3 regions of the Paenibacillus tritici genome follow, and region 2 is predicted to be linked to each of the others. Evidence: riboswitches for the same ligand, from Rfam matches in the RefSeq annotation. Region 2 holds a riboswitch; each other region holds the start of a gene.

Region 1 (10,782 bases), 1.6 Mb from region 2:
TCGTTTCGTTGTGCGTACACCTTCAAGCGACAGACAGCTTTCCTCGGCTTCATAAGGACGGGCGCGCTTCTTGATCACCGGATTGATCATTGGGATGGTCAGCTGATGCTCGATGCGGATGGCGATGATGCGCTTGTTGACACCGATCATATTAGCAGCCATGCCGACACATCGGTCTGAATTGGCGCGCAGGGTTTCCACAAGATCCATTAACACCATCAAATCCTTGTCCGTCGCCGGAGTGGACCGCTGGCTTAGTATCGTTACATCTTTACAAATAGGTCTGATCATCATACTCTCCATTTGTGCGTTATTTGTGTGTTAATAATATCATTTTTTGCCGGGAAGTGAAATGCGGGGGGCACTGTGTGCTGTGCAAGATAAAGATTGACGAACCGGAGGAAGCTTGACTATAATATTAATATAAGTGTTAAATGATTAACAAATATATTAACCTAAAGAGGAGCGTTAACTTCCCATGGCAGAACGCATTGTACTGAACACCGACATCCGCAAAGGTAAGATTGACCGCAACATCTACGGACATTTCGCTGAGCATCTTGGACGCTGTATCTATGAAGGCATCTGGGTGGGCGAAGATTCCCCAATTCCGAACACTAAGGGTATCCGCAACGACGTAGTGGAAGCGCTTAAGGAAATGAAGATTCCGGTACTTCGCTGGCCGGGCGGCTGCTTCGCCGATGAATACCACTGGAAGGACGGTATCGGCCCGAGCGAAGAGCGCAAGCGTATGATTAACACACACTGGGGCGGCGCGGTAGAGAACAACCATTTCGGTACGCATGAATTCATGCTCCTCTGCGCGATGCTGGAATGTGAGCCGTACATCAACGGTAATGTAGGTAGCGGAACCGTGCAGGAGATGTCCGAATGGGTGGAGTATTTGACCTTTAACGGCGTATCCCCGATGGCTGAGCTGCGCCAGAAGAACGGCCAGGAAGAGGCCTGGAGTGTAACTTACTTCGGCGTGGGCAATGAGAACTGGGGCTGCGGCGGCAATATGCGTCCTGAATATTATGCTGATCTGTACCGCCAATATCAGACGTATGTACGTAACTATGGAGACAATAAGATTCACCGGATCGCCTGCGGGGCGAATGCGGATGATTATAACTGGACGGAAGTATTGATGCGCGAAGCTACCCGCTTCATGGATTCCCTTACTCTGCACTACTACACCCTGCCGACTTCCGATTGGGCGAATAAAGGTGCGGCTACCGGCTATGGAACGGATGAATATTTCAACACCTTGAAGAAGGCGCTGTTCATGGATGAGCTGGTGACCCGTCACAGTGTCATTATGGACAAATACGATCCTGAGAAAAGAGTAGGCCTGATCGTCGATGAATGGGGCACCTGGTATGATGTAGAGCCGGGTACGAACCCGGGCTTCCTCTACCAGCAGAACACGATCCGCGATGCGCTGGTGGCCGGCTTGACGCTGAATATTTTCCACAAGCACAGTGACCGTGTGCGGATGGCAAACATTGCACAGACCGTTAACGTGCTGCAGGCTGTCATTCTGACCGAGGGCGAGAAAATGCTCCTGACTCCAACCTATCATGTATTCAACATGTACAAGGTGCATCAGGATGCAGAATTGCTGGAGCTGACTGTAGACAGCCCGGTATACAGCTATGAAGGCGTAGAGATTCCTGAAGTATCGGCTTCGGCTTCAGTCAATGCTGAGGGCATCATTCATGTCAGCCTGTGTAACCTGAATCACGCTGCACCGGCAGTATTGCCGCTGGAGCTGCGCGGACTGGCTGGACAATCAGCAACCGTAAGCGGTACTACACTTGCCGGATCTTCCATTGATGCTCACAATACCTTTGAGCAGCCGGAAGCTGTAAAGCCGCAGGCGTTCAACGCCTTCAAGCTTGAAGGCGACACGTTGACTGTAGAGCTGCCGCCAATGTCGGTAACTGTACTGGAAATTACTCCGAAAGCGTAAGGAGAGTATCAGCATGACAACCACTTCAGCCTGCAAGGGATGCCGGGAGGAGTACAAGGTAACGGACGCGCAGATTGCCCGGATTCTGGCCTCGTCCATGTTCAACCCCGGCAATTCCGCTTCAGACGAGGTTTACGCCGAGCGGCTTGCCCTTTGCGGGACTTGCCCCAAGCTGCAGGATGGCGTGACCTGCACCGCCTGCGGCTGTATTATACCTGTCGTGGCCCGGCTGAAGGCCCGCAGCTGTCCGTTGCCGGGCGGCGGGATGTGGCAGCCGGTCAAGGAATGACGGCTGGGGTAAGCGGCTGAGCGGGTAGAAGATAGCGGATAGAAGATAGCGGATAGAAGATAGAGGCAATGCCATATGAACACCTCCAACCTGCATAATTGCAGCGGGTTGGAGGTGTTTTTGGTTTGCAATGGGAAGTCTGATAGCCTTCCATTGAAGATAGGGGGCGAAATCAGAAGGATATAGGATTCGGGAGCTGCCGGAGGCAGGCTGGGAGGAGACGGTAGTTGGCTGATAGGGTCGGAAGGGGACGGTAGAGAGAGCTGAAGGAGAAGCAGAAAAGAGACAAGGGAGAAACCAAGGAGTAAACAAAGAAAATAAGGGGGAATAAGGCGAGAAGCCGAGGAGAATCAAAGGAGAAACCAAGGGGAAATAAAGTGAGAAACCAAGGAGAAACCAAGGAGAAATAAAGTGAGAAACCAAGGAGAAACCAAGAGGAAATAAAGTGAGAATCCAAGGAGAATCAAAGGGAGAAATCCCTCTGGTATAGCGGAAAGTGGACTGGATGAGGAAATGAGAGGGAGAAATCCCTCTGGTTCAGCGGAAAGTGGGCCGGATGAGGAAATTAGAGGTATAAATCCCTCTGGTCCAGCGAAAAGTGGACCGGATGAGGAAATGAGAGGGAAAAATCCCTTTGGTTCAGCGGAAAGTGGGTCGGATGAGGAAATGAGAGGGAAAAATCCCTCTGGTTCAGCGGAAAGTGGGCCGGATGAGGAAATGAGAGGGAGAAATCCCTTTGATCCAGCTGTAAGTGGGCTGGAGGAGGAAAAGAGAGGGAAAAATCCCTCTGGTATTGCGGAAAGTGGGCTGGAGGAGGAAATGAGAAATGAAAATCCCATTGGTTCAGCCGAGTGTGGCGTAAGGAGAGTAATAAGGAGCACAAGTGCACCCGAATTCCCCGGACGCGGGCCAAATGAGCAAAATAAGGAGCACTAGTGCACCCGAATTCACTGGACGCTGCCCTAATGAGCCAATGAGGAGCACAAGTGCACCAGAATTCACCGGACGCGGGCCAGATGAGCCAATGAGGAGCACAAGTGCACCAGAATTCACCGGACGCGGCCCAAATGAGCCAATAAGGAGCACAAGTGCACCAGAATTCACCGGATGGCGGCCAAATGAGCCAATGAGGAGCACTAGTGCACCAGAATTCCCCGGACGCTGCCCAAATGAGCCAATAAGGAGCACAAGTGCACCAGAATTCACCGGACGCTGCCCAAATGAGCGAATAAGGAGCACAAGTGCACCTCAATTCACCGGACGCTGCCCAAATGAGCCAATGAGGAGCACTAGTGCACCAGAATTCCCCGGATGCGCGCCAAATGAGCAAATAAAGTGCACAAGTGCACCAGAATTCACTGGACGCAGGCCAAATGAGCCAATGAGGAGCACAAGTGCACCTCAATTCACCGGACGCTGCCTAAATAAGCCAATAAGTAGCACAAGTGCACCTTATTACGCCCCATGCCACCAGATGCAGGCGAATGGAGAAGCAACTTCTAGATGGAAGCGGGCAGGTCGGCAGCAGTGTCCGTATAAAAAAGTTCAAAAACTAGATCCTCGTTATAATTACCGAATCCCTTGCCGAACAGCGTAAGACCGCCGATATGCTCGGCATTCTCCTCAACCGAGAGTCTGAAGGTCCACTGTTTATTACGGATACCTACCTGATCCAGAGTAACCTCGGACAGCTTCTGTCCATCCATGAAGGTGCCAGCCTTGGTAATCCGCAGCTGCTTGAGCAGCCCGTATTGGTTCGTAAGCGCTGGCCACCAGGCCGGGGTATATTTACCCGGATTATCCCCGTAGTCGCCGGGGCTTGTCCAGAAGCCGAGAGACTGCCCGTTCAGGGTGAAGGTAATGTCCGAGGGCCAGTTATTGTTGACGGACGGGGCTTCGGAAGCAATCTCCATGGTGATCGCAAGCTCCTCCGGCATCTGGCTCGACAGCAGGAAATTCGGAATTTTGTATTCCACGAACCCCTTGCCGAACCACAGGATACCGGCATTCACCCGCTCCTGATCCCAGAAATAACGGGGATCGTCGAAGTGGCCGATGACCCGCTCCGTTGTAGACAGTCCGCAGGTAGGTTCAATCTGGAAGTCCGAATAATGTCCCACCGGAATCTCCTTGCGGTACCCCCTGCGCGGGGTCCGGGCTTGTCCGGGAAACACAATCTCCGCTCCGTCGGCGGCGAGCGTACAGATCTTCTGCAGGCCGCTTTTGCCGGGAGCCATATGGCTGCGGATAAGCCCTGCCGCTTCCAGCTTGCGTACATGCATCGTCATAATGGCGCTGCTAAGCTTAAGGGCTCCGGCCAGCTCCTTCACGTTCATGGGGGTATCGGACAGCAGCCGCAGCATGTGCAGGCGCACCGTGCTGGATAAAGCTTCGTATACGGGCAGTGATTGTTCGGTTAGATCAAGTTTCATCGGATGCCTCCACGCTCAGGTTATATAGTTAATAATTATATTACTCAAACAAACTTTCTACAAGCAAATGAATGCAATGGATAGCTTATTGGGCTGCCTTTCCAATTTATATCACAGACAGGCTAATCTCTGTCCGCTATGATGTAGGATGAATTAGCGATGAAACAAGGTGCTCTTGCCCCGACGGGCAAGGGATAACAGGGAATCGGGTGCAAATCCCGAGCGGTCCCGCCACTGTAAGGAAGAGCTGAACTTCATGAGGTCACTCGGGAATCCCGGGGAAGACGAAGTCCACAGCGCCGGTATTCCAAGCCAGGAGACCTACCTTGTCGACGCACACCACGACTCTACGCGGATAGGAGCGGTGTACGGATAGGTTAATGAGATGAAGCGTTCTGCCCTGAAGGACCGGAGGAATCTTGAGTTTAGAGAGGACACCCGGTTTATAGCTGCTGGCTACAAGGACACGGCCCAAGTGATGGGACGATGAAAAGCACCTTGTTCCGTTTAGCTACGGACTGCGCGCTCTATCAACTTGCCTGCGTACATACACTTCCCACCCATCAGGGTGGGTTTTTTTTGGGAAGATAAGAATGTATATGCTCCGCGCATGAACATTCCTTATCTTTCCCGCTGAAACGGATTGCGTTCTCTTGAAGGATGGCGCAGCCGGTTCTGTTTGAACTTGCAAGGATGTACAGAAACTCAAAAACATGGAGGCTGACAAATGAAGAAGCGTAGTTTTTGGAGCTTTGCGGCACTGGTTGCCGGATTTACCATGTACTTTATGTTGAATGAGCCGGGTACGGCCCGGGCCATGCACATTATGGAAGGGTTCCTGCCGGTAGGCTGGGCCGTGTTCTGGTGGGCGGCGTTCATACCGTTCTTCGTGCTGGGGATCATCAGGCTCAGAGCCATGACCCGGGAGAATCCGGAACTGAAGCTGCTGCTGGGTCTGGCAGGGGCGTTTACCTTTGTACTGTCTGCGCTCAAAATGCCTTCCGTAACTGGAAGCAGCTCCCATCCCACCGGTACCGGACTTGGTGCTGTGATGCTGGGGCCGCTCCCGATGGGCGTGATCGGCTCTATTGTCCTGCTGTTTCAGGCGGTGCTTTTGGCGCATGGGGGGATCACTACGCTGGGTGCCAATGCGTTCTCGATGGCGGTGGCGGGTCCTTTTGCCGGATATGCCGCGTATAAGCTGATGATGAAGCTGCCGGAACGGGAGAAGCTGGCCTTGTTCTGTGCCGCAGCCGTAGCGGATCTGAGTACGTATGTCGTGACTTCCTTTCAGCTTGCGGTGGCTTTTCCGGCGGCGGATGGCGGTGTTCTGGCCTCTTTTCTCAAATTCGGGGGAATCTTCGCCGTCACGCAAATCCCGCTGGCTGTCAGTGAGGGGCTGTTGACCGTATTGCTGTGGAACTGGCTGAAATCGTATAGCCCGAATGAATTGTCGCTTCTGAAGCGCAAGGTGAACGGAGGAAGAGCCTGATGAGCAATAAGTGGAAAAACGGATTGATGCTGCTGGCCGTTGTCCTGCTGTGTGTGCTGCCGCTGCTGCTCGTGGAGGGGGAATTCGGCGGGGCCGATGATGCAGCCGAGGGAGTAATTACGGAGCTCAATCCTGACTATAAGCCCTGGTTCAAGCCGCTTGCCGAGCTGCCGGGGGAGACGGAGAGTATGCTGTTCGCCTTGCAGGCAGCAATCGGTGCCGGAGTGATCGGTTATACCCTGGGGCTGCTGAAAGGAAAGCAAGGCGGGACGAAGCAGAATAGCAGCAAGTGATCAGACGGATTGACGTTCTGTCCTATAATAACGCGCTCAGGCTGCTGTCTCCCATGTGGAAAAGCGCATTCGCAGCCCTGATGTTCCTGCTCTCCTATACCGTGCATCCATTGCTGCAAATGGCAATCACCTTATGGATGATGTCGTGGTGTATTCTGCAGGCCAAAATTCCCTTCCGTGCCTACGGACTGCTGTTTGGTACAGCGCTGCTGTTCTACGGCCTGAGCATCCCGGCCCTGCTGGTGGAATTCGGGCATCCGGCAGCGGGGCAGGCGGGTGTATTCCAGCTTCCGGGCCTGCCTCTGCCGGTATATATCACAGCGGCAGGACTACAGCGGGCCGGAGAACTGCTGGCCAGGATCTCGGCCTGTATGAGCTGCTTCTTCTTCCTGATGTTCACTACGCCGTTCAGTGAACTTCTACAGGTACTCCGCAGGCTGCGGATGCCGCAGATTGTGCTGGAGCTGATGCTGATTATGTACCGGTTCCTGTTCCTGCTGACAGATGCGGCGCACGGGCTATTGCTGGCCCGGAGGCTGCGTGGAGGCCGTAGGGGGTACAAGGCGAAGCTGCGGGAGACTGCGGCTATGGCGGGAGCGCTTTTTGGCAACACCATGCACCGTTATTATGGATTATCGCAGGGGCTGCTGGCCCGCGGATTCACTGATGAGATTATTCTGCCGCCCTATAGCGCGCCCCCTGTGCCGCGGCGTTATGCTGTCCAGGCGTATGCCGGGATAGCAGTGCTGGTGCTGGCGCAGCTCTGGCTGTGGGTGCGGGGGTGAAATTTGGCCAAATCACATTAGAGGAGTAAGTAATGGATATGGAATATAGTCTGGCTTTTGACGGGGTGATGTTCCATTACCCTGACACGAAGGAGCTCGCGCTGCATGAACTGACACTCTCCATTCCCAAAGGCAGCAAGACGGCGGTGCTTGGTCATAACGGCTCGGGCAAATCAACGTTATTCCTCCATGCCGTAGGCATACTGCGTCCCCAGAGCGGCAAGGTTCTACAGGGAGGCAAGGAGTTATCCTACGCCAAAAAGGAGCTGGCTGCGCTGCGGCGGAGGGTGGGCCTGGTCTTTCAGGACCCGGAGCAGCAGCTGATCCTGAGTACACCGCTGGAGGATGTGTCGTTCGGACTGCGCGGGAGCGGCATGGATGAACCGGCTATCGCTGCACGCTGCCGGGAGGTCATGGAGCTGCTGAATCTGGCTGAGCTGGGTCATAAACCGATTCACCAGCTGAGCCTGGGCCAGAAGAAGCGCACCGCCCTCGCCGGTATAATGGCCATGGAGCCGGAGCTGATTCTGCTGGATGAGCCGACCTCGTATCTGGACCCTTTATCGGAGCTGCAGATGCTGAAGGGTCTTGAAGCTATACATGCTAAAGGTACAACTGTGGTTATGGCTACACATGACATGGATCTGGCTTACCGCTGGGCGGACTGGATTATTGTACTGGATCACGGAATGTGCCGGGCAGAGGGAACACCGGAGGAGATTTTTGCCGGAAGGGAGAAGCTGGAGGCGATCGGGTTGAGACTGCCGCTGCTGGCTGACTTATGGTACAGCCTGCCTGCAAGTCTGACCGGTGGGCAAAGCGCCCCCCGCACAGCCGGGGAATTCAAAGCACGGCTCCATCCACTGCTGAAGCTTGAACACAGTTATTTATGAACGGGGGAAGAAGGATGAAGAACCAAGGGAAACTGCTGATTATCGGCTTCGGCCCCGGAGCGCTGGAGCATATTACCGGCCGGGCACTGGCTGCCCTCGAAGAGAGTGAAGCGGTAATCGGCTATAACACTTATGTGGAGCTGATCCGGCCGCTGCTGCGGCACCAGGAGATCGTGGGCACGGGGATGACTGAGGAGGTCAGCCGGGCCCAGGAGGCCGTGCGCAGAGCCGAAGCCGGACAGAAGATTGCGGTAATCTCCAGCGGCGATGCCGGTGTCTATGGAATGGCCGGTCTCGTCTATGAGGTACTCATGGAACGGGGCTGGAACCGCAAGGAGGGTGTGGAGGTGGAGGTGATTCCGGGAATATCGGCGATTCAGTCTTGCTCGTCTCTGCTTGGGGCGCCGATTATGCATGATTCCTGTATGATCAGCCTGAGTGATCATCTAACTCCCTGGGAGAGCATTGCTGCACGTGTGGAAGCGGCGGGGGCTGCGGATTTCGTCATCGCCTTCTACAATCCCAGCAGCGGCAGACGGACGCGGCAGATCGAAGAAGCGCGCAACATCCTGCTGCGCTACCGTGATCCGGCTACACCGGTCGGCATTGTCAAAAGCGCCTACCGTGACCGTCAGCAGACGATCGTAACGACGCTGCAGGATATGCTGGAGCATGAGATCGGCATGCTCTCGACAGTTGTGGTCGGCAATTCTGCGACCCTTGTCTATGAGGGGCTCATGGTTACGCCGCGCGGCTATGAACGCAAGTATAGTCTTGGCGCGCAGACGCAGACGCTGAAGCCGCATGAGCGGCTGCGCACGGCAGCAGAGCCTTGGTCGCTGGCTGCGGCGGAGTCCGGCCGGGCGGAGGAAGCGGCTGCTGCGGGAGGGATTGAAGGAGCAGAGGTAGGAAGCATGGCTGCTGCGCGCGGACTGGAGATTGCTCCCCCCATCGGCAGCCGCAGCTTCAGCGGCATCCAGTTGAAGCTGCTGGCGGAGCTGGCAGGGGATGAGGGGCAGCTGAGCTATACGAAGGACGGATGGTTTTGGCTGCACGGAAGCCGGTGTGAAGAGGCTGAGGCAGGAGCAAGGCTGATAGAGGCTGGATTGAATGTAAGTCTCCCTGGAGATTACATAAAAGTGAAGACCTGCGGGTTCTGCGAGCTGCGCAAAAGCGGGGCGTTAAGCGCAGCCGCACGCCTGCACACCCAACTGCACGGACTCGCTGCGCCCAGAGAGCTGCACATCAGTGTGGCTGGCTGTGGTATGGCCTGCAGCTCGGCTGTTCTGGATGACATCGGTCTCGTGCTGTCACGAGGCAGCTATGAGCTCTATCTGGGCGGGAAGAAGTCCGGCCGGGCAGCCCATGCCGGTGTTCTGGTCCGTGAAGGGATGAACGAAGAGGAAGCAGTTACAGCTGTCGCTGCGGCCCTGGAAGACTACAGAATCCATGGACGGGAGAAGGAACGGTATCATGCTTTTTGGGAACGGATGAACAGCACAAGAGGAGCTATCAATGAACAGGACAGCTTAGAAGGAGCGCAAACGATGAGAACTGTACTGCTGGTCGGACACGGAAGCCGGATTCAAGCGGGAAATGATGAGCTGCTGGAGTTCACCCGTCTGCTTGCGGCGCGCAGGCCGGAGCTTAAGGTTGAGACCTGCTTCATAGAGTTGGCCTCACCTTCCATAGCTGGCGGGATTGCCAGATGTGTGGAGAGCGGTGCGAAGCAGATATATATTGTACCGATTATTTTATTCGCGGCAGGTCATTCCAAGCTGGACATTCCGATGGCGATTGACGAGGCCAAGCTGAAGTATCCCGGTGTGGAGTTCATCTACGGGCGTCCGCTTGGAGTACAGGACCGTGCTGTAGATATATTGCTGGAGCGGATTCGGGAAGCAGATACGCTGTCGCTTCCATTGGTGCAGGAGAAGACGGCTGGCGGAATGGGCCTGGACCTGCACCTGCACGGGAAAAGTCCATCCACAATAGAGAATAAGGATACCATCGTGCTGCTGATGGGACGCGGGGGAAGTGACCCGGATGCCAACAGCGATCTCTATAAGCTGAGCAGAATGCTCTGGGAGAGAACCGGCTACCGCAGCGTGGAGAGCTGCTTCATTGCCATTGCTAAGCCATCGCTGCCGGATGGACTCGAACGCTGCCTTGCGCTGGGAGCGCGCAAGATTATAGTTATCCCCTATCTGCTGTTCACCGGAGTGCTGATGAAGCAGTTTGCAGAGCGGGTCTCGCAGTTTGCAGCAGAGCATCCCGAGCTTGAAGTGGAGATTGGCGGCACGCTGGGCGCACATCCGCTGCTTGTTGATATGCTGGCAGAACGGATCGACGAGACGCTGGAGGGACGGTCCTTCAGCAATTGCGATAACTGCAAGTTCCGCGATGAAGCTTCGCTCCATCACCACCATCACCACGGTGAGGATGGGCATGGGCACGGACATCACGGGCACGGGGATCACGGGCATGACGGGCATGGGCATCACGGGCACGGGCATCACGGGCATGGGCATCACAGTCATGAGGAGCACGGGCACCACAGCTATGGGGAGCATGAGCACCATAGCCATGGGGAGCAAGGGGATCATGGGCACGGAGATCACGG
Region 2 (10,782 bases):
CTCCAGACTACTGAAGTCCAGGCCTACATGCGCCGAAGGGGCGGCCAGGCCAAGTTCATCCAGCTTACGGCGCAGTTCCGCTGCAGATACTCCGAAATAACCGGCGAATTCCACGGCCTGGTACCCCATCTCTGCAACCTTGGCCAGTGTGCCGAGGAAATCGCGCTCCGTCTGGTCACGCAGTGTATACATTTGAATTCCGATCTGCTGTGCTGCTTCTGTCATGAAGAATCCGCTCCTTATCGGTGATTCTGATTAGATACTATATGGGTTACTCTCCTTGCAGCTTGCGTTCCACCGCTTCCAGCTTGCTGCGGCTCGTGGAAGGCTTGTCACGGCGGTCATCCATCTTAAGGGAGGTGGAGACTCTCTGTGCTCCTGAGGTAAAGGGCGATTCATGCAGCGCTTCTACCGCAGCCAGAATCCGCCCGACCGGCCCTTCAATAATCGTCCCCATGGAAGTAAGCTCATAGGTAATTCCCTCCACCGTCTGCAGCACACGCTGCATGTCGGCCACATAGCTGCTGAGACTGGTGCTGCCTGTGCCGATTGGAATAACGGTCACTTCGCCAATTGCCATTGTGACATCCCTCCTGAATATGTGGTATGCCTAACCTGATCATCGCATGCTGGCCTTCCCTCCTATTGTACCCCTTCACCGGCCCGCCCACAAATCGCCAATCCCCCTTTCTTCTATTCTATCTTTCCAGACGAATTGCGAGGATTAGACGCACTCTATTTATGGATTCTTTGTGGCGTATTTTCGGAGATTTCATGAATCATTTCGGCCGAATTAATAGGAAAGTTGTGGATTACCTGTGGACTAACTGTGGATCAGCTGTGAGTAAAAGCGCGGAACCCGCTCCCCGTGCGGGATTACAAAAAAACATTTACAAACACAATATATTGAGTTACGTTTATTAAACAGTAACAAAATATAGTAGAAACAGGTGTTTCACTCTCTCAATGGAGAGGAGACTTAATAGGGAAACGCGGTGCAAAACCGCTGCGGTCCCGCCACTGTAACCGGCTGCTCCAAGGTGCCCTGCGCTCCTGGAGCTACACCCTCCGGCCAACTGCCACTAAGGAGCGGAATATGCTCCCCGGGAAGGCGCCTGAGGCTATGCCGGAAGCCAGGAGACCTGCCTGTTTCGGTGGCACCGCTACGACTCCTGCGAGGAACAGGCGAGGTGTCCGTATGCGGCCAAGCACGGGCAGAGTTAGCCTCCCGTTATCCGGGCCAGAGGCTGCCGATACCTGAGGACGATACGTTTATCGTCTTCAGGTATCGGCTCTGCGTTACGCATTCGGGCATTTCCCGCCTTTCCGGCCGGAGATGCTTTTTTTACTGACTTCCTGACAGACTACAGATAGAGATTGACGCTTACAATACGAGAGGAGAGAGCTATATAATGACGCTGCTGGAGAAACGTTATAACGAAGGACAAGCTGCACAGGAGGTTCTTTTGGAAGAGGTCATTCATCTGGGACGGGATATTATCGACAGCCGGGATCTGGATCTGCTGCGCGAGAACGCCAATTTGAACGGGGAGAGCTTCTCCGGCAAAATGAGCAAATTCGGCAGTGAATATTCCAAGTGGTATGCCCGCAACTTCACCATGCCGCCGCAGCTCGTGCAGGCTTCTCTTGATAATGTCGTTTATGTACACGACCTGGATCAATATGCCATCGGAACCACGAACTGCATCTTCATTCCGTTTGAACGGCTTCTGCGCGAAGGCTTCAATACCGGCAACGGCAGCGTGCGTCCTCCCAACTCGATTATGACGGCGATGTCGCTGGTGGCGATTATTTTCCAGTCCCAGCAGAATGCCCAGTACGGCGGCGTATCTGCCAACAAGCTGGACTATGACCTGGCCCCTTATGTCACCAAGTCCTTCGCGAAGCTGTTCCGCAAGGGCGTGGAATATTTCGAGGAAAAGGCAGTAGTAGCGGAGCTTGGCGAGATCACAATGAGCCGCACCGATCTGGCAGAGCAGTATCCGCGCGCCTTCCGTTTCGCCCTGAAGGAGACGGAGAGCGAGACACTCCAGGCAGCAGAGAGTATGGTACATAACCTGAATACAATGTCCAGCCGCTCCGGCGGCCAGATTCCATTCACCAGCATCAACTACGGGACCTGTACCTCACCGGAGGGCCAGCTTGTAATCAGCTCCCTCCTGACGGCCACGATGAATGGACTTGGCAGCGGGGAGACACCGGTGTTCCCGATTCAGATTTTCAAATGCAAGCAAGGCGTCAACCAGCAGCCGGGCGATCCCAACTATGAGCTGTTCCTGAAGGCCGCAGAGTGCTCTGCACGCAGATTGTATCCGAACTTCGCCAATCTGGACGCTCCGCTGAACATGCAATACTATGATCCGGCGGACCCGGATACCGAATTTGCTACAATGGGCTGCCGGACCCGTGTTCTCGGCGACCGCTTCGGACGCAACCGTTGCTCCGGCAAAGGTAACCTGTCCTTCAATACGATCAACCTTGTGCGCCTGGGTCTTACTTACGGAACCGTGACCGGCCGGCGCCTGGCCGCTGATGAAGAAGGATTCATCGGAGACCTGAATCACTATATGGATGTGGCGCTGGACGGCCTGCTGCACCGTTTCCGTATTCAGGCTGCGCAGAAGGCCAAAGCCTCCGATTTCATGATGCGCGAAGGCGTCTGGGAAGGCGGCGAGCAGCTTGCCCCCGATGACAGTGTCGGTGAACTGCTGAAGCATGGCAGCCTGTCGCTGGGCTTCATCGGGATGGCAGAATGCATGAAGGCCATGTACGGCAAGCATCATGGCGAAGATATGGAGATCCATGCCAAGGCTGTGGCCATCGTCCGCCACATGCGTGAATATTGCGACCATAAGAGCGAGGAGCTTAATCTGAACATTACCTTGTTCGCCACCCCGGCCGAAGGGCTCTCCGGCAAGTTCACCAAGATCGACCGCAAGGTTCTTGGCTCGATCCCGGGTGTAACCGACCGTGAATACTATACGAACTCTTTTCATATCCCGGTCTATCATGAACTGAGCGCAGCCAAGAAGATTAGCCTGGAAGCCCCATTCCATGAATATTGCAACGCCGGAGCGATCTCTTATGTAGAGCTGAACGGTAATGCCCGGAGCAACCCTGCAGCCTTCGTCAAAATCATCAAATACGCGCTGGAGCAGGACATCAGCTACTTCAGCATCAACCACCCGATCGACCGCTGCTCCGGCTGCGGCTATGAAGGTGTAATCGGTACGAATTGCCCTACCTGCAATGCGCATGAAGATACTACACATATCCGCCGTCTGCGCCGGGTAACCGGATATTTGACCGGCGACTATCAGACCCGCTTCAACGCTGCCAAGCAGGCCGAAGTCCGGGACCGCGTTAAGCATCTATGAATATCTGCGGATATTACCCGGAGTCGATCAATGAGGGGGAAGGCCTGCGGGCCGTCCTCTTCTTCAGCGGGTGCCGCCACCGCTGCCCAGGCTGCTTCAATCCGAAGACCTGGAACTTTAACTACGGAGAGGTCTTCACCCCGGAGCGGCAGCAGGAGATTATAGAAGAGATCGCGGGCAATCCGCTGCTGGACGGGTTGACGCTCGCGGGCGGGGACCCTTTTTTCTCGGCAGAGGAAGCGGCAGCGTTCATTCACGAGCTGCGGGCCAAGCTGCCGGGCTTCCCGGTCTGGATCTACACCGGCTATACGTACGAGGAGCTTACGGCTTCCCCCGGTTCAGCGGAATGGAAGCTGCTGGCCTTATGCCAGGTGGTGATCGACGGCCGGTTCGTCGAAGAACTCAAAGACCTGACCCTCTCCTACCGGGGAAGCAGCAACCAGCGGATTATTGATATTCCGGCGAGCCTGGCGGGCGATATGGTCGTACTGTGGGAGCCGGAGCTGTGCTTTCAAGGGGTATAACATTCACATACAAAAAGGCACTACACTCCCGCATTCGGCTAGTGTAGTGCCTTTTGATTGTACCGGGCAGATGGAGGCAGCAGCCTAACGTTATTCTACGGCTGTTGATTGCCCTGCCTTACGTGCCACCTTATGCTCGGTCTCTTCCGCCAGCTCCTCCAGCACGCTGTTCAGGCGCAGCTTAAGTTCTTCCGCCAGCTCGACCACTCCCTGGTCGTTACGGACAGCCTGGGAGTCTACCGCATAGACTCCGCCAAGAATATAGCGGGCGCCCAGCACGGATAGTACCGGCTTCAGCGCATAGTCAATGGCGAGCAGATGCGCGAGGCTTCCGCCCATGAAGAGCGGCAGAACGATTTTGCCGGCCAGCCCTTTTTGCGGAACCAGATCCAGGAAGGTCTTCAGCACTCCGGTATAGGACGCTTTGTACACCGGACTGACTACGATTACCGCATCGGCTTCGGCTACGAGACCGTTCGCCTTGACGATGGCTTCGCTCTCAAATTTGGTGTGGATCAGATCCTCCGCCGGAAGCTCCGCTACATTAATACGCTCCACTTCAAACCCGCGCTCCCGCAGACCATTCTCTGCATATTCAATCACGGCATTGATCCGGGACACCAGGGATGGCGTTCCGTTGATTACTACTATTTTGGCCATTTCCGCACCTCTTCCGTCTGCTATTATAGGATATGCCGGGCTGCTGCACCGGACACTGATACTTCAAATTAGTAATAATCCTAGCAGAGTACAAGGAATTTTGTCAAACCTCAATTATACTTGCAACCCGGCGCTGCTCTGGTTATAATAAACGGCAAACCTATATCCCGACCAGGCCAATGAACGGCATCCAACCGCGAGGCGTCTGCGACCGGAGCAGCTCCCTGTTCCCTAAGTTTACCGGGTTTCGCCCGTTACCGCGAAGACCAAAGAGGGCCTTATTCCGTGCATTAGAGTTGCTTAACGTGAATGAGGTCAACCTGGGTGGCACCGCGAGCTGACGCTCCTCGTCCCATGGATGAGGGCGTTTTTTGCATTTTTATAACCCCAAGAAGGAGCGGATGCGGCATGCTGGACATGAATTGGATCAGGGAGAATGAGGACATTGTACGGAAGACGGCAGAGTGGAAAAGGCTGGAGTTCCCGCTTGCGGAGCTGCTGGCATGGGATGACCGGCGGCGGCTGGCCCGCCGGGAGACCGAACAGCGCCGGGCGGAGCGGAACGCGCTGACCAAAGAGGTCGAGCGGCGGCTGCGCCAGGGCGACGCCGAAGGCGGAGAACAGGCCAAGGCGCAGGTGCGGACGCTTAATGGCGAGTTGACGAAGCTTGAGGCCGAGCTGCTGGAGGCGGAGCGCCGCTGCGGGGAGCTGCTGCTGCTCGCGCCGAATCCTGTATCGGCCGATACGCCGATCGGGCCGGATGATAGCGCGAACGTGGAGCTGCGGCGGTACGGCACGCCGCCGGTATTCGGCTTCCGCGCGCGGGACCATGTCGAGCTCGGAGAGCTGCACGACATCCTCGACCTTCCGCGCGGCGTCAAGGCCGGCGGCCCCCGCAGCTATGTGCTGAAGGGAGCCGGTCTGCTGCTGCACCTCGCTGTGCAGCGGCTGGCCCTGGATGTGCTGATGCAGCGCGGCTTCACCGTCATGGATGTGCCGGTGATCGTCCGGCCGGAGGCCTTGGAGCGGACCGGATTCTTCCCCGGCGGCATGGATCAGACCTACGAGCTGACGGGAGAGAAGCGCTGGCTGGCCGGCACCTCGGAGGTGTCGCTGGTCTCGCTCTACAGCGATGAGACGCTGGAGCTTGAGCAGCCGCTGCGGCTGGCCGGGATGTCGGCTTGCTTCCGCCGCGAGGTAGGCTCGGCCGGCCGCGATGTGCGCGGGCTGTACCGGGTACACCAGTTCTCGAAGATTGAACAGGTGGTAATGTGCCGCAACGACCCCGCTGAGTCGGAGCAGATGCTCCAGGAGATTCTCGGCAATGCAGAGCATATTCTGCAGCTGCTGGAGCTGCCTTACCGGGTAGTCGTTGTCTGTAGCGGCGACATGGCGATGAAGACCCATAAGCAGTATGACATCGAGACCTGGATGCCCAGCAGAGAAGCTTATGGGGAGACGCATTCGGCTTCCAACCTGCTCGACTTCCAGGCCCGCCGCTCAGGCATCCGTTACCGCGATGAAGACGGGCGGCTGCAATATTGCCATACCCTTAACAACACTGCGGTGGCCACTCCCCGCATTCTGATTCCGCTGCTGGAGAACCACCAGCAGGAGGACGGAACGCTCTATATCCCGCAGGCGCTGCGGCCTTATATGGGCGGGGCTGAGTGGATTGAACTTGGTATAAAGTGAAGCACACTTTCGCTCGGCACGCCTATGTCTTCCTCACGGGGACGACATGATGCCGATCATGACTGGCATTGCTGCCAAACGCTTCATGAAGCCCAGCCGGTGAAGATTAGCCGCATCTGGAGAGCGTAGTCAGATCAGGTATTCCTTAAACTATGATGTTTGCAGAAGACCCCTTATCCACTTAATGGTGGAGCGAGGGGTTTTTGTTTTATTAAGGCCGCTGGCTGGCCCTTATTGGAACTTTGAGCTGTCTGTGACGAGCTCTGCTAAAGCTCTAACTGTAGTTTGTACAACTAAAGCGATCTGGAATTAGCCCGAGAAGGGTTTAATTGCATTTTCTACAGCTAAAATCCCCCATATTCCGCAAAAGCAGGTTCACCGATGTTTTTAATTGTACAGAATACAGTTAACCCGGCAGATCCGTGATTTCATCGTCTTTTAGCTGTACAGAATACAATTAAGCTCCTGTGTATACCCTACCCATCCTTTTCAAATGAGTATTAGAGTTGCTTATAAGCAAAAATAGTATTTTCTTGAATATAACCTCTCTCCGGTCGCAAGGTGTCATAGATTATTTACTATATATATTAAATATTTTTATGCATGTTGTATAAAGTTCACTCTATTATTTTTAATTAGTGAGAATTTAATATATATTCATATCATACAACCTTCCATTTTACAAATAAATGGTATGATTATGAAGGTTGTACATTATAGTTTCGAGAGGAGTGGGTTTAGGATAATGATTATTTCTCACAGGATGCGAAAATGGTTCTCAGCAGGGCTTGCAGTTCTAATGCTCATCGGCATTGCACTACCTGCCGGACAGAGTGCACAGGCAGCGACGGATAACAATAATATTGTAATCTCACAAGTCTACGGCGGCGGCGGAAACGGCGGGGCTGAACTGAAGAATGATTTTATTGAACTATATAACCCTACCGATACAACAGTGAGTCTTGAGGGCTGGAAGGTGCGTTATGCGAGCGCCGGCGCCAACGGTGATCTCAATACGACAACCGCTATCACAGTGTTAACAGGTACCATTCCTGCTAAAGGATATTTTCTGATCCAGCAATCGGCCGGTACCGGAGGTACGAAGGACTTGCCTGCCCCTGATTATACAGGAATATTACAATTGGGAGCTTCCGGCGGTAAAGTTGACCTCATAGATACCGCCAATGCACGTGTTGATATGGTTGGCTTCGGGGCCGCGACTGCTTATGAAGGCAGCGGACCTACAGGAGTACTGAGCAGCACGCTCGCCGCTGTGCGCAAGGCTGCAGTAGGCGCACCCGCAGGCAGCCGCGGCTTGGATACAGACAACAATGCTGCAGACTTCATAGTTCAATCCCCTGATCCGCGCAATAGCAGCTATGGTACCGCTCCGGCTGTAGCAGCGGTAACGGCCATCCCGGCAGCCAATGCCTGGCCGGCCGGAACAGCGATCTCCCTTACCACATCCACAGCAGGTGCATCTGTCTATGCCGCAGTCTACACAGGTGGCTCCGGAGGAGAATTCAAACCGTATAGCGGTGAAATCCTGCTGAACTCACCTACTACAATCAAGACTTACGCCTCGGTATCGGATTCAGTGTACAGTCTGGTGTCGACTTATGATTACACCATCCTTGAGAAGCAGGATATTGCTTCTATTAGACCTGCGGTCAAAGGTCAGAATGTCTGGACTGAAGGGATCGTTACCCATATCGACGGGGCGAAGATGTACATTCAGGATTCGTCCAGAGCCATCGTATTGTACGGATTCCCGGCATTCGCGGAGGTCGGAGATCTCGTTGAAGTTCAAGGTGCTATGGATATTTACAGTAACCTGCAAGAACTCAAGCCTGTCACTGGACTTGAATACAAAGTTATCACTGCAAATGCCGGTGCACCTGCCGCTAAGCTAATCACTGCCGCTGACCTGACAGCTGCCAATGGTGAAGCCCATGAAGCGCAGCTCGTCACCATGGAAGATTTGACCATCATTAGTAAAGATGGAAATAATGTCATCGCCAGCCAAGGCAGCCAGACATTTAAAATTTATTCCGGACTTCCCCAACTGGTAAAGGATAAACATTTTGATAAAATCACTGGTGTAATTGAACAATTTAATGATGCCTATCAGTTCATTCCGCTCAGCGCAGAGAGTCTGGTAGAAGAACTGTTCTCTGTTACCGCCAGCCCCGGTGCGGGCCGGATCATCACCGGTAGCTCTGTTACGCTGTCCAGCCCCACCGAAGGAGCAGCAGTCTATTATACGCTTGACGGATCAGAGCCAACAACAGCCAGTACGTTGTACACAGCCCCCATCCCGATAACGGCAGACACGGTGATTAAGGCTGTTGCTTCAGTCACAGGTCAGACCAGTAAGGCCTATACTTTCGAGTATATAGCTTCAGAGCCTCCCCGCATCCATGATATTCAGGGCGTATCCCACACCTCTGAATATACCGGACAGACTGTTACGGATGTCGAAGGGATAGTTACTGAATACGGATATACTTTTGCAAACGGCAATTATAAAGGCTTCTTCATTCAGGACCTTGAACCGGACGATAATGACAGCACCTCCGAAGGAATATTCGTATACAGCACGAGCACCGGCCTGAAGCCTGATATCGGGGATCATGTATCCGTCTCAGGAGTTGTATCCGAATATAATGAGGGAAGCAGCAGCAACATGACTTCCACACAAATCACACTCAGCACCATCCATACAATAGCCAAGGGAGCAGTCCTGCCAGAACCAGTAGTGCTGGGCAAGGGCGGACGGGTTATCCCTTCTTCGATCATTGATAATGATAATTTAACTGAATTCCAGCCTTCTGAAGATGCCATGGATTTCTATGAGTCTCTTGAAGGTATGCTCGTTACCCTTCCTGCCCCTACAATTATTAGTCCTTACTGGACAAGCGGCAGCGGTACATCAATCGTATATAACATTCCGGCAAGAGTAGACAATGGGGTAGAAGATGTCATTACACCTGCCGGGGGCCTCGTACTCCGGGGAGCAGACAATCTCAACCCGCAGCGCCTCCTGATCGCCTACAGTGATCCTGGCCAGCAAGTCGGTACAGGTGATAAGTTCAATGGTGATGTTACAGGCGTTATCGGCTACAACAACGGCAACTACAAAGTTATCCCTGCAAGTGGAAGCCTGCCTGGTATCACCACAAGCAGCTTCACACAGGAAACCTCTACTATTACTGTAGATGAAGAGAAGCTGCTGGTTGCTTCCTACAATATTGAGAACTACTATCCAGGCGTAGGGGCCACGAAGATTCAGAAGCTGGCCCAGTCTATCACAGTCAATCTGAAAAAGCCGGATATCATCAGCGTTGTGGAGATGCAGGACAGCAATGGTGAGGTCGACAATGGTACAGTCGAAGCTAATGCCGCCGAACTGATTCAGGCGATTCAGACCGCCGGTGGACCAGCTTATAATTACGTTGACATTGCTCCTGTAAATAAAGCAGACGGCGGGGCACCGGGCGGAAACATCCGCGTAGGGTTCCTGTATAATCCGGCAAGAGTCAAGCTTGCTGACAGCATTACCGGACACAAGGGCTCTGCCCTCCAATCTGTCAGCTACAATGCAGACGCAGATAAACTGACCTACAATCCGGGAAGAATCGATCCGACGAATGATGCATTTGCCAATTCACGCAAGCCGCTCGCGGCCCAATTTGAATTTAATGGCGAGAAAGTCATTGTAATTGCTAACCATTTTAATTCAAAATCCGGTGACAACGGGCCGTTCGGAAGCATTCAGCCTCCACTGCTCTCTAGTGAAGCGACGCGCCACAAAATTGCTGCTGTCGTGAACGGCTTTGTCAAAGAGGTCCTGAGCGCCAATCCGTCTGCAAATATTGTAGCCGTGGGCGATTTGAACGATTTCCAATTCACCAAGACCGCAGCCATTCTCAAAGGCAACGAGCTCGACAACCTGATCGAGAAATTGCCGCTGAATGAACAGTACACCTATACGTATGACGGGAACTCCCAGGTACTTGATCATATCCTGGCCAGCAAAAATATTGCAAATTCCGCACAAGTAGATGTCGTCCATCTGAATGCAGACTTCCCTCAATCCCGCGGACGGGTGTCCGACCATGATCCGGTTGTAGCACAATTTGATCTGTCCAATTTCGATCTGCGTGTTTTGCATACGAACGATACACATGGGCATCTGGAGAGCATCGCCAGACGTACCACGGCCATCAAGCAGGAACGCAATAGCCATACCCTGCTGCTTGATGCAGGCGATGTGTTCTCAGGAACGCTGTATTCTACTACATTCAAGGGAATGGCTGACGTTGATTTCATGAATGACATCGGTTATGACGCAATGACCTTCGGCAACCATGAATTCGACCAGAATAAGGAGCACCCTGAGATTCTCAGGAATTTTGTAGAGGCTGCAAAGTTCCCGTTCGCAAGCTCCAACATTGACTTTACATCCAAAAACAGTGAGCTTGCAGACAAATTCCATAATGACA
Region 3 (10,782 bases), 550 kb from region 2:
GCGCACAGCCCAAATGGGAACGGCTACACCATCCTTATGAGGACTGGACCTTTCTCAGTGGGGCATGGAGGATATATAGGGATATAGAGGGATATAGAGGGACATAGAAGAAGAGAATTAGATTGAACAGGATGAGGGTTAGAGTGAATCTTATAATCCTTAGATTAAATACATATTAAAAAGCCCGGCCCAGCCGAAGAAACCCCAGATTCTACTGGGTTCTCCGGCCGCACCGGGCCTTGTTGATGTCTATTCTAGTGGTTAGAGCCGGAACCGGGCCAGATGCTTCTGCAGATCCTCGGCTAAGGTAGCCAGATACTGGGCAGACGAGGACATCTCACCCATCGCGGTTAGCTGCTCCCTGCTCGCTTCGCTGGTCCCCTGGACATCCTGCGCTCCCTTACGCGAGATTTCATTCACCCCAGCCATGGACTTGGCTACGCTCTCCGATTCCTGCGCGACATGTCCGATCACCTCCGTGATCTGTTCTGTCTGCTCACTGGCAGCCTGTATGGAGGAATGGATCGCAGCAAAGGCCGCAGATACCACTTCGCTCTGTGCCACCCCATGGGAGACGATCCCAGAGCCAATCTCCATGGATTCAACGGCACTCGCGGTCTGCTCCCGGATATGGTTAATAATCTCCGTAATCTGCAGCGAGCTTCTTCCAGTAGCCTCCGCCAGCTTGCGGATCTCACCGGCAACTACAGCGAAGCCAAGGCCATGCTCTCCCGCCCTGGCCGCTTCGATGGAAGCATTCAGAGACAACAGATTCGTCTGCGTTGCAATCTCATTGATGGTCGTTATGATCGTGTTGATCTCTTCCGACAGGCTGCCCAGACTGCCGACGATACGCTGGCTCGCAGAGACGCTGGAATCAATCTCCCGCATCTGGACAAGAATCTGCTCCACCGCTTCCACCCCGCGGTCCGTGGAGGCGGCGGCCTGTCCCATCAGATTAGTCATTTCATTCCCGCTATGCAGGGCTTCAGCAATATCGTAGGTCATCGTCCGCACAGACTGGGTCGTAATGGCAATGCTATCCGCCTGCACATCGAATCCGGCAGCAATCCCGCTTGAGGTTTCGGCGATCAGCAGTGAGGCGTGTGCCGTCTGATCGGCACTGGCGCTCATCTGCTGTGAGGATGCCGACAGGATCTCGGCACTCTCGGAGACTCCGCGCATCATATTTTTGAGGCCTTCCAGCATTGTATTGAAGGACGTATTAATCTGGCCAATCTCATCCTTGGACTGGTACGAGGCCGACGCTGTCAGATCCCCTGCCTCCGCCCGCTTCATTAGCCCCTGCAGCTCCTTAAGCGGTCTCGTAATCAGCCGCGTAATAATAATGCTGAGGACAATACTGAGCAGCAAGGCCATCGTAATCAGAACGCCGCTCAAAGTAACGGAGCTCTTGGCACTCTCCACAGTCTCCGTATTATGGGCAGACGCATCCTGGATGAACAGGGCCGCTGTCTCTTCAAGCAGCCGGACCATTTTGCCGCGCAGTTCATTGAAGGCCTGGCCTGTAAAAACCTGATAACCCTCATCATTAAGGTCATTGTCGGCCAGATGTATAATATTATCACGCTGTGAACGGTAATCCGGCAGGAGCAGGCTATACTCGTTCACATAAGCTGCAATCTTGTCGTTGTTGAAGTCGATCATCTTCAGTTGGGCCAAAAGCTCATTGTTGGTCTTGATATTCGCCTCAATAGCTGTCTTAAGCTCCCGGCTCTTCGCAGAATCCGTTGTAATCAGATCCTCCAGCAAAAAAGCTTCGATCGCCCGGTTATTCCCCCGGATCTCGGTAATGAAGTAAATAGGCTGCAGATTCTGCTGGTAAGTCTCCTTGGACCTCTCTGCCATCCTGGTTGTAGTAAGGATACCTGTTGTCCCGATTCCAATAAGCAGGATTATAATCACTGCTATCAGCACTATCATTTTATGCTTAATCTTCAGATGTCTCATTCCCGTAATCCCGCCTTCTCGATATCTTGCTGTAACATTATTTATCGGAGAATTACGTCGAATTGTTGATGGTCCGCTAAAAATAATGTCGAAAAAAGAAGAATTTTATCTTTTTTTATTCAGCCACACAGTTTAGCAACAATCGCCCTCGTCACTCTTGAAGCAGTCCGTACTTCTTGCGGAATCTCTGCAGGACCTTGGTCCATCCTCCGGCAAGCACGGCCAGGAAGAACACATTCGACAAGGCATGAGCCAGATCGAAATAAAAGCTTGCGGCAAACGTAGCGGCAACCAGCCGCCAATTGAAGGCATCCGGCAGACTGATAATGACCCAGATATTCATAATCCAGCCGAACAGGAAGCCCCAGAGGAAGCCGAAGACCAAAAGTCCGGCCCGTTTGCTCAGCAACCAGCTTGTCCGCAGCCATCCGGCTGTAAGTCCGATCATGCCCCAAGCGAACATCTGCCACGGCGTCCAGGGACCCTGCCCGAAGTATATATTGGAGACCAGCGCGGCCACTGCCCCAATGACGAATCCAGCCTCTGCCCCGAAGACATAAGCCGAGAGAATGACAACGGCCGACACAGGCTTCACACTAGGCAACGCGGCAAAAGGAATCCGGCTGACCGCGGCAATCGCCGATAACACAGCCAGCAGCACCAGTTCACGGGACTGGAGAGGGCGGCGCTCCAGACGGATAAATAACGGCAGCAGCGCTGCCAGAAGCAATACTACACTAAGCAGCATATAATGCCGGTCCGTGAACGCGGCGGCAAGTGCAAGTACAGCCACAAATAAGCCGAGAGCCGTCAGGAGCGGTAAGCGGAAGCGGGCCATAATGAAATCACATCCTCCATTGTCAATGCCTGCGGCAGCCAGTCACGCACCATCCGGTTCACTGCCGTGGTATAGAAATAATTGCTGCTGAAGAACTCAGCCGGCGTTCCCTCCGCTGTTATTCCCCCGTCAAAGAGCAGCGCGCAGCGCGAAGCATGTCTAGCGGCAAACTCCACATCATGAGTGACGATCAGGATAGTTGCCCCCTGCCTGCGCAATTGCTGAAGCAGAACAGCCAGCCGGTCCTTGGCTGCCGGATCAAGCCCCTTGGTCGGCTCGTCCAGGAGCAGAATATCCGGCTTCATCAGCATCATCATGGCAAGAGCCGTCTGCTGCTGCTGCCCGCCGCTGAGGTCATGCGGATGGCTCTGCAGCACCTCGCGGAGCCGGAACACCTCCAGCAGAGCCTCAATCTCACGCTCAGCTCCCTCTGGTGACAGCCCGGCATAGCTGCCCATATGCTGCAATTCCTCAGCCACCGTATCATAGCTGAAATAGAGCAGCGGATTCTGTGCCAGAAGGCCGGTTGTTCTGCCCTTGGCGAGCTCTGTTTTGCCGCGCTGCGGCTTCAGCAGCCCGTTCAGCACATGCAGCAGGGTGGACTTGCCCGCCCCGTTCCCGCCCATGACCGCAAGCAATTCCCCCTGCTTAAGCGTTAGCGAGAGCTTCCGCAGCACCTCCCGGCCTTCCTTCTCATAGCGGAAGGTCACTTCCCGGCAGGTGAGCAGAGGCGCGGCAGCGGCAGGGAATTCCGCAGAGTCGGGCCTGTTGGATAGGGTGGACGGGACTTCAGGTGAATACGCACTGGCTGCAGTGACAGAATCAATGCGTGCATGAGCATTAGGAGCTAACGCAGGCTTAGGGCTGGGAGCATGATCTGCTCGGTTTGCTCGGTTTGCTCGGTTTGCTCGGTTTGCTTGGTCTGCTTGGTCTTCTCGGTCTGCGATGGAACCAGCAGCGGCGGCGTCCGCCGCCGCCCCCTCCGTCAGGGAATGCAGCCAGCGTCTGCCCTCACGCACGGTCAGCGGGATATTCTCCGGAGCGGCTGAATCCGCTTCCGGGCTCAGTGACAAATAGAGGCGCGAAGCTGCCGGTAGATAATACTGGCCCGAAGTCAACTCTCCACTGCCGGCATACCGGGCGAACAGGCGGGGGGCCGCATCAGCAAGAAGCTTGCCCTCTTCCAGCATCAGCACACGATCCGCCAGCGGGAGCACCTCCTCCAGCCGGTGCTCGCTGATGATCACCGTCACGGACATCTCTTCGTTCAGCCGCTGCAGGGCCATAATGAATTCCCGCGCAGCTACAGGATCCAGCTGTGAGGTGGGCTCATCCAGCAGCAGCACCTTTGGCTGGAGCAGCAGGACGGACGCCAGGTTCAGCAATTGTTTTTGTCCGCCTGACAGCTCATGGACGGACTTGTACAGCAGCGGCTCCAGCCCGAATAATCCGCAGATCTCAGCCAGCCGGGTCCGCATTACAGCAGGCGGAATTCCCAGATTCTCCATGGAGAAGGCCAGCTCATGCCAGACGGTATCCATCACGATCTGGGCCTCGGGGTTCTGGAAAACCATCCCTATCTCTCCGGCAGCCACTGCCGCAGGAAGACTGGATACAAGCTGCCCTTTGTAGGTTAAGGTTCCGCTGAACGTGCCCACTGGTGTAAGCTCCCGCTTCAGATGGCGCAGGAGGGTGGTTTTGCCGCTGCCTGACGGGCCGCATAGCACTACGAATTCACCCTCTTTTATTGTGAACGATAGCTCATGGAGCGAGTCCCTGTCTTCTTCAGGATATCGGAAGGATAAGTGCTGTGCTTTGAGGATCTCCATAACCATTTCTCCTTTCCTTCCAGCCCCGCAGGGATCAGGACGAACAGGCAGAAGCTGCCGTACATCACTGCATCCTGCCAGCCGAAATCCATGTTGTTCATACGGGGATAGATCTCCAGCTTGCCGTATCCTTGCAGCCAGAACAGCAGCGTAACCATACCGCTAACCGTTAACAGCAGCATAACCAGCTTATCCTGCAGATCAGCCTTGAATATACTATAAGTGCTGCGTTTGGTGCTGCCATAGCCGCGGGCCGTCATGGAATCGCCTGTCTGCAAGGCTTCCTCAAGCGACCAGGTGAGCAGTACTTTTAGCAGCGTCATCCCGTCTCTCATCCGTTTCTTCAGACTTCCCGTGCCGGTATCCACCCCGCGCAGACGCTGGATCAGGGTAATCTGGCGCAGCCGCCGCTGAAACAACGGGACGAACCGTATCGCCATCAGCGTCAACAGAGCCGTTCTCGGCGCAGCCGCCGCGAATAGATACATGAATTTATCTGTTGTTACCGTGTAATTGTAGGAAATGAACCAGATCAGGATGGTCAGCAGCATAATCATCATCATGAGTCCATACAGCACAGCTTCCAGGGTAATCGGCTGGTCCAGGAAGTAGAACAGGATATGCGCCCCTCTGTGCGAGAACAGCGGATTCAGCAGGGCCACCGAAGCAGCCATCAGCAGTATAAAAGGCAAGCCGCGCAAAAGCCGCCTTCCCTGGCCTTGCAGCAGCAGGAGCGCCAGCAGTCCGGCCATCTCTGTTGCCAGAAATAACGGGTGAAACACCAGCAGGGCGAAGAGCAGCAGCCCTGCATAGTACAGCAGCGCTACCCCTGGATGCATGGAACGGAAGCCGCTGTTCATGGTGCCTTGGCCCCCAGATCCTTGCCGAGATCAAGCGTATACAGCCACTCAATGGTATCTCCGGGTTGAACGATCCAGCTGCCTGCCGCCTTGGACGGGAATTCTCCGTTCACCTTGTACATCCAGCCGCTCTCTGAGCCGTGATCATTTTCGTACAAATTATCAATACCTTCCACATAAGCAAAAGCCTTGCTGCCCTGATATTCCATCTGGATCTTCTGCTTCCGCGTAATCCGCTTAGTCAGCTCCAGCACACTCTCGTCCTTCACTATCTCATAATCCGCAGCGGCCAGGATAACCCCGTGCTCCTCATCTCCGGTAATGGAGAGGGTCACCCGGTTCTCCGGCTTGGCTGTGTCTGCCGGGCGCGGCGTTGCGGCGCTGACCGGCGGGGATTGGGTGGCAGGCTTGCTGACGCCTGCCGGAGATGGCTCGGCGGGCTTACCGCTGCCCGCCGAAGGCTGCGCGGCAGGCTTGCTGCTGCCTGCCGGAGATGGCGTGGCGGGCTTGACGCTGCCCGCCGAAGGCTGCGCGGCGGGCTTACCGCTGCCCGCCGGAGATGGCACGGCGGGCTTACCGCTGCCCGCCGAAGGCTGCGCGGCAGGCTTACCGCTGCCCGCCGGAGATGGTGCGGCGGGCTTACCGCTGCCCGCCGAAGGCTGCGCGGCAGACTCGCTGGCGCGTGCCTGTGCTGGAGCTGGCGTAACGGGAGGCTTCCCCGTTACGTCAGCGGCAGCGGCTCCGGCGGGCGCAGCGCCGGAGGTTGAAGCTGCCATGCCGTCCGCCGTAGCGGACGGTATGGCAGTGCCCTCAGCGGCTCCCGGCAGCGGAGCCGCTTCGTCTGGAGGCCGCGTCGTCTGCGCGGCCTGGGACCCGGCGGGCGGCTGCGGCCCGCCGGCTGCCTCATCCGGCTGCGCGTTGGAGCAGCCGGGGAGCAGCAATACCAGCAGGAGCAGAAGCAGTGTAGCGAGCCTGCCCCGGCCTGATTTTGATAGACTGAACATTACCTTCACACCTCCACAAAAAGGGAAAAGAACGGGGGCAGTCAGCCTGTTCCCCGTTCCTCCATACACCTTATGTTTTCTTTTTCGAGTTACTATTAATTCTAAACAGTTTCCAGGCAAAGTGCCACCCATCCCACCGCTGAATATCCGCTTCCCTCCGACCCCTTCGGTCTGCAGCCACCCAACCGGCAGCATAAGATAGTCGCTTCAGGGATACTTCAGATCGCTTCAGGATCACTTCAGGTCTCTTCAGGATCACTTCAGATCGCTTCAGGTCACTTCAGATCGCTTCAGATCGCTTCAGGTCACTTCAGTATCGCTTTCAGTATCGCTTCAGTGTTCACTTCAGGATCACTTCAGATCGCTTCAGGGTTACTTCAGGTCACTTCAGATCGCTTCAGGGTTACTTCAGGTCACTTCAGATCGCTTCAGGGTTACTTCAGGTCACTTCAGAGTAGCTTCAGTATCACTTCAGATCGCTTCAGGTTCACTTCAGTATCGCTTCAGGGTTACTTCAAGATCACTTTACTTTAGATCACTTCATCCGGCTTATCCGCTTCAGTAACCAGTAACCCCATTACATCAGCCTTAGCCGCTTCAACAGTCATTTGCTACTGGAGCAACAGCAGTTGGATTTTGTACACTTAATTGTTTCCGTTCTACTGTTTCACGGACTTTAGGTGGATTAACAGCATCTAATTCAGCCAATCATCCATCCTTTTGCCATTTGGCCGAATTTAAGTGCTGTTTATCCAACTGCTTCAGGGTGTGCTGAATTTCCTCTGCAATTAGATGTCATTTATCCACTTACATAAGACGCACTAAGATTGTACTTCAAGCTAAGCCGTCACTGCGGTGAACCCTCAGTCTTCCGGCCGCTGCCCATCACCCGATTTCTTGCTCCTAAGGCAATCTAACAGCCACAGCAGCGGCCATTTCCCGGGTTACAGCACCGGAAGGATCAAATGCGCCGCCGGTTCCGCTCATATATCCAAGGCCAGTCACCGTGCGTACCGCAGACAAGGCATAATCGCTGATCTCGTCTTCGTCGGTGAATGTACCTGCTCCTGCTCCGGCCGATGCCATATCCAGCTTAAAAGCTCGCGCAATCATCACAGCCATATCCTCGCGGCTTACCAGCCCGTCCGGTTTGAAGGTGGTGCTGGTTACTCCGCTGATGATACCGAGCTCCTTCGCTTTATTCACTGTTCCATAATACCATGCATCCGCCTTAACATCACTGAAGGCCCCAGCGGAAGCCGCCGCAGACGTCTCCTTGCCGGTTAACCGCAGCAGCAGCGCTGCGAATTCAGCGCGGGTAATGTTCTTTTTCGGTGCGAAGACCAGCGTCCCCTCACTCACGCCATTCATCAGCTTGCGGTCATACGCCGTGTATACCGACTCCAGCGCCCAAGGCGAGATCGACTTCACATCGCCAAAAGCAGGACGGCTAGCCGCAGCAGAAGCCACGGTCAACGCCAGCGTATGACGAACGATTGCAGGTGTGTTGTCCTTCTGATATCCCGTAATTGCGAGTGTATATTTATTCGCTGGCAGGCCCCCTGTAACAACAGCCAGGCCGTCAGCATTCGTAGTTGCCGTTTTGCCGCCGATGGTTACCTGCACTCCTGCCGCCGGTGAAGTGACCGGATCGGAGGTGAAGGTCGCTTCATTCCATACCCATTTCTTTTGGGTGATTTTGATTGAAATATCTTGTCCAGGCTGCGGCTGTGCAGGAGTAAGGATCACGGAATCTACCACCTGCGTGTTATCTCCGCCATAATAGACAACGATGCGGTCATTCTCCTCCAGCACGAAATCTCCCATACCTACACTTGGATAGATCCATGCTCCGCCGCGGGCTACCACATACATCCAGCCATCATATCCGCCAAAAGCACCCGCGCTCACACCGCCGATCCCCGTCACGTAATTGCCTGCTTCATTGACCAGGGTGACGCGTTTGTCCGCTGCCGCTTTCTCAAGCGCCTTAAGTACATTTCCAGCGTACACGCTGCCCTCAGCCACGGTTCCCTTTGGACCTTCAATAGTAACCGAGACGCTGACCTGCGGATTCTTCACAGCAGTACCGCTAAGATCAAAGAACTTGCCGCCTGTACCCAGCAGCTTGTAGGCTACCAATGCCTCCAGTGCCTGCTCTGTAGAGAGCTGATTGTAGCTGCCGCCTGCAGTATGGGCGAACCCGCCGCCTGCTGCACTGAAGCTAAGAAGCTTGCTGACCAGATTCACATTCCCTTTGGTATAGTCTGCTCCTGCCGGGTCAATGCCGAAGGAAGACAGGCCAATCACGGCCTGAGCAACACTCTCGCTGCTGTCACCGTATCCGCCGTTCTTGTCCTGAGCCTTAGCAAGCCAGGCTGCCGCCCGCTGACCGGCAGTGTTCACAGCCGCTTCCTGCTTATGACCAGCCAGTGCGGTCAGCACCATCGCTGTCATATCCGGATCACTCGCACCCGTAGTCAGAGTGAAGCCGCCGTCGGTATTCTGCTTAGCCAGAATTTCTGCCAGCAGCTTGGCCTGCGTCCATTTCGCATCTGCCGGAATGGTATAGCTTCCAGAATCCAGCGCCAGCAGCACATAGACTGGATTGTTCAGCGTCTGGCCCGTGATTTTATCGTTGTTGTACAGCTTCTCGATCAGGTTATATCCTGCCACATTCGCCGGGTCGCCGCCCAGCGCCTTAACGGCAAGTGTGATCCGGGCATAGTCCGTAGCTCTGGCAAAAACACCCTTAGCCTCAGCTACCTTACCTTCAAGCGCCTTCAGATAGCTGGCCGGAACCTTGTAGCCAGCTTGGGCAAGGCCCATAGCCTGCCAGTCCGACTGGACTCCGTTCTTCAGCACGAACTCCGCAGTGGCATAGACTGCATCGGTTACGCTGGCTGCCGTACCTGCGGACAGAGCGGATGATGCCGATGCGGCAGTTCCGCCTGCCTGTGCAGCAGCCCCCGCCAATGCAGAAGCTTGTCCTGCCGGGGCCACGGCTGCTCCCAGAATGGCGAACAGCATAACTACCGCCAACCCCAGCCGTGTGAACTTAGATGATAAAGAATGGTTCTTCATAACTAACCTCTTTCCTGAAATAGAATGGATGAATCCTGCTTCCTCCGCCGGTACGGCGGCAACCTAAAGACCGCCCTGTACAGGGCGGCCGGGGAAGAATACAACACAGGGCGGCTGCCTGGGCGATTTCTCTTCGACCCGCAGCCTTAGCCTATATCGGCATCTGCTTCCACATTCTTACCCCCGAAGAATAGAAACAACAACGGAACAGGCAGGTCTCCTGGCTCATACTTCACCGCTTCCCCCGCCTTCCCATCCAGTTAGCAGACAGTGGCTTCTTCAGGAGTCGCTCCGTATTTACAGTGGCGGGACCGCGCCGGACTTGCACCGGACTTCCCTTTTAAGCAGATCCTCTCTTAGAAACGCTAAGCCCTCTGATAGCAACAACACATTGTTTCTAAGGAATCCGCACCTTTTCCCAAAGCTTATTAAATTTAAATATTCTCAAACAATCATATCTACTATTCCCCTGTATGTCTATAGACAAGCTGTTTCTATTGCCGACAATCTAATGCTCTATTCCGCCAAGAAGAAACGCTGCACTGTCCTTTAAAAGGATGACATTCGTTTCCGCGAAAATACAAAAATCCTGAACAGTACGTGCCCGCTCCCCCGGCAACTTGTATTGTTCAGGACAAATTTGGTTGTTCTTCTGCTTCAGGTCAAGCGGTGGGGCATCCTCGGAGTCAACAGCAGAAGGCTGATTGTATTATGTACATCAGAATTGGAATAAAAGGTGCCGATAACACCTTCTGCTGTATTTCATGCATTAGAATGTGGCAGATCCTGCTCATACGGGCAAAATACCCAAAACCGAATGTACCCAATACAACAGAACGCCAAATAACACGAATTATACCTGATTTGAGTGTACAAAGTGCAGTAGAGAGCATTCTTCCAAGTGTGTTAACGGACAAGCAGCCCTAATTTCTCTCCATAGCCAACGTTACGCAAGCATACGGACACCAGCGCACTTACACTTATATCCTAACATCCAACTCACTTCAATCTGCTGGTGCCAGAATAAGTCCGCTAGTCGCGCCTCCGAACCAAAAAAGGGACTTCATTCAGGTAATACAGCAATGGATGAAGCTCAGTTTGAAGAGAACATTCGGTGATAGAAAAGAACATTCCGTGATAGTTGTACTCTGCGCAATTAAAAACAGTAAAAAGGAAGGCTTCCCTCCTATAACTGT

Evidence for each region. A riboswitch is a leader RNA that binds a small molecule or an ion and turns the genes downstream of it on or off. The one in region 2 is predicted to bind cobalamin.
Region 1: linked by a shared signal. The riboswitch ahead of KDC22_RS08865 (energy-coupling factor ABC transporter permease) and the one ahead of KDC22_RS02400 (anaerobic ribonucleoside triphosphate reductase) in region 2 are both predicted to bind cobalamin.
Region 3: linked by a shared signal. The riboswitch ahead of KDC22_RS04590 (S-layer homology domain-containing protein) and the one ahead of KDC22_RS02400 (anaerobic ribonucleoside triphosphate reductase) in region 2 are both predicted to bind cobalamin.

Annotation. Positions count from the first base shown of each region.
Region 1 is NZ_CP073365.1:2,096,322-2,107,103, forward strand. Features, by position in the region: gene KDC22_RS08840 (peptide deformylase) at 1-294, opposite strand, end outside; gene KDC22_RS08845 (alpha-N-arabinofuranosidase) at 479-1,975, shown strand; gene KDC22_RS08850 (DUF6171 family protein) at 1,989-2,264, shown strand; gene KDC22_RS08855 (hypothetical protein) at 2,778-3,200, shown strand; gene KDC22_RS08860 (ArsR/SmtB family transcription factor) at 3,764-4,696, opposite strand; cobalamin riboswitch at 4,847-5,039, shown strand; gene KDC22_RS08865 (energy-coupling factor ABC transporter permease) at 5,424-6,188, shown strand; gene KDC22_RS08870 (energy-coupling factor ABC transporter substrate-binding protein) at 6,188-6,481, shown strand; gene cbiQ (cobalt ECF transporter T component CbiQ) at 6,478-7,266, shown strand; gene KDC22_RS08880 (energy-coupling factor ABC transporter ATP-binding protein) at 7,299-8,159, shown strand; partial or broken gene cobJ (precorrin-3B C(17)-methyltransferase) at 8,174-9,673, shown strand; partial or broken gene KDC22_RS33990 (sirohydrochlorin chelatase) at 9,743-10,782, shown strand, end outside.
Region 2 is NZ_CP073365.1:536,527-547,308, reverse strand. Features, by position in the region: gene KDC22_RS02410 (sugar phosphate isomerase/epimerase family protein) at 1-225, opposite strand, end outside; gene KDC22_RS02405 (MTH1187 family thiamine-binding protein) at 272-580, opposite strand; cobalamin riboswitch at 932-1,164, shown strand; gene KDC22_RS02400 (anaerobic ribonucleoside triphosphate reductase) at 1,413-3,398, shown strand; gene nrdG (anaerobic ribonucleoside-triphosphate reductase activating protein) at 3,395-3,922, shown strand; gene ssuE (NADPH-dependent FMN reductase) at 4,013-4,582, opposite strand; gene serS (serine--tRNA ligase) at 4,991-6,277, shown strand; gene KDC22_RS02380 (5'-nucleotidase C-terminal domain-containing protein) at 7,041-10,782, shown strand, end outside.
Region 3 is NZ_CP073365.1:1,083,441-1,094,222, reverse strand. Features, by position in the region: gene KDC22_RS04615 (methyl-accepting chemotaxis protein) at 262-1,971, opposite strand; gene KDC22_RS04610 (ECF transporter S component) at 2,123-2,809, opposite strand; gene KDC22_RS04605 (ABC transporter ATP-binding protein) at 2,782-4,638, opposite strand; gene KDC22_RS04600 (energy-coupling factor transporter transmembrane component T) at 4,554-5,498, opposite strand; gene KDC22_RS04595 (DUF4430 domain-containing protein) at 5,495-6,502, opposite strand; gene KDC22_RS04590 (S-layer homology domain-containing protein) at 7,406-9,586, opposite strand; cobalamin riboswitch at 9,780-9,975, opposite strand.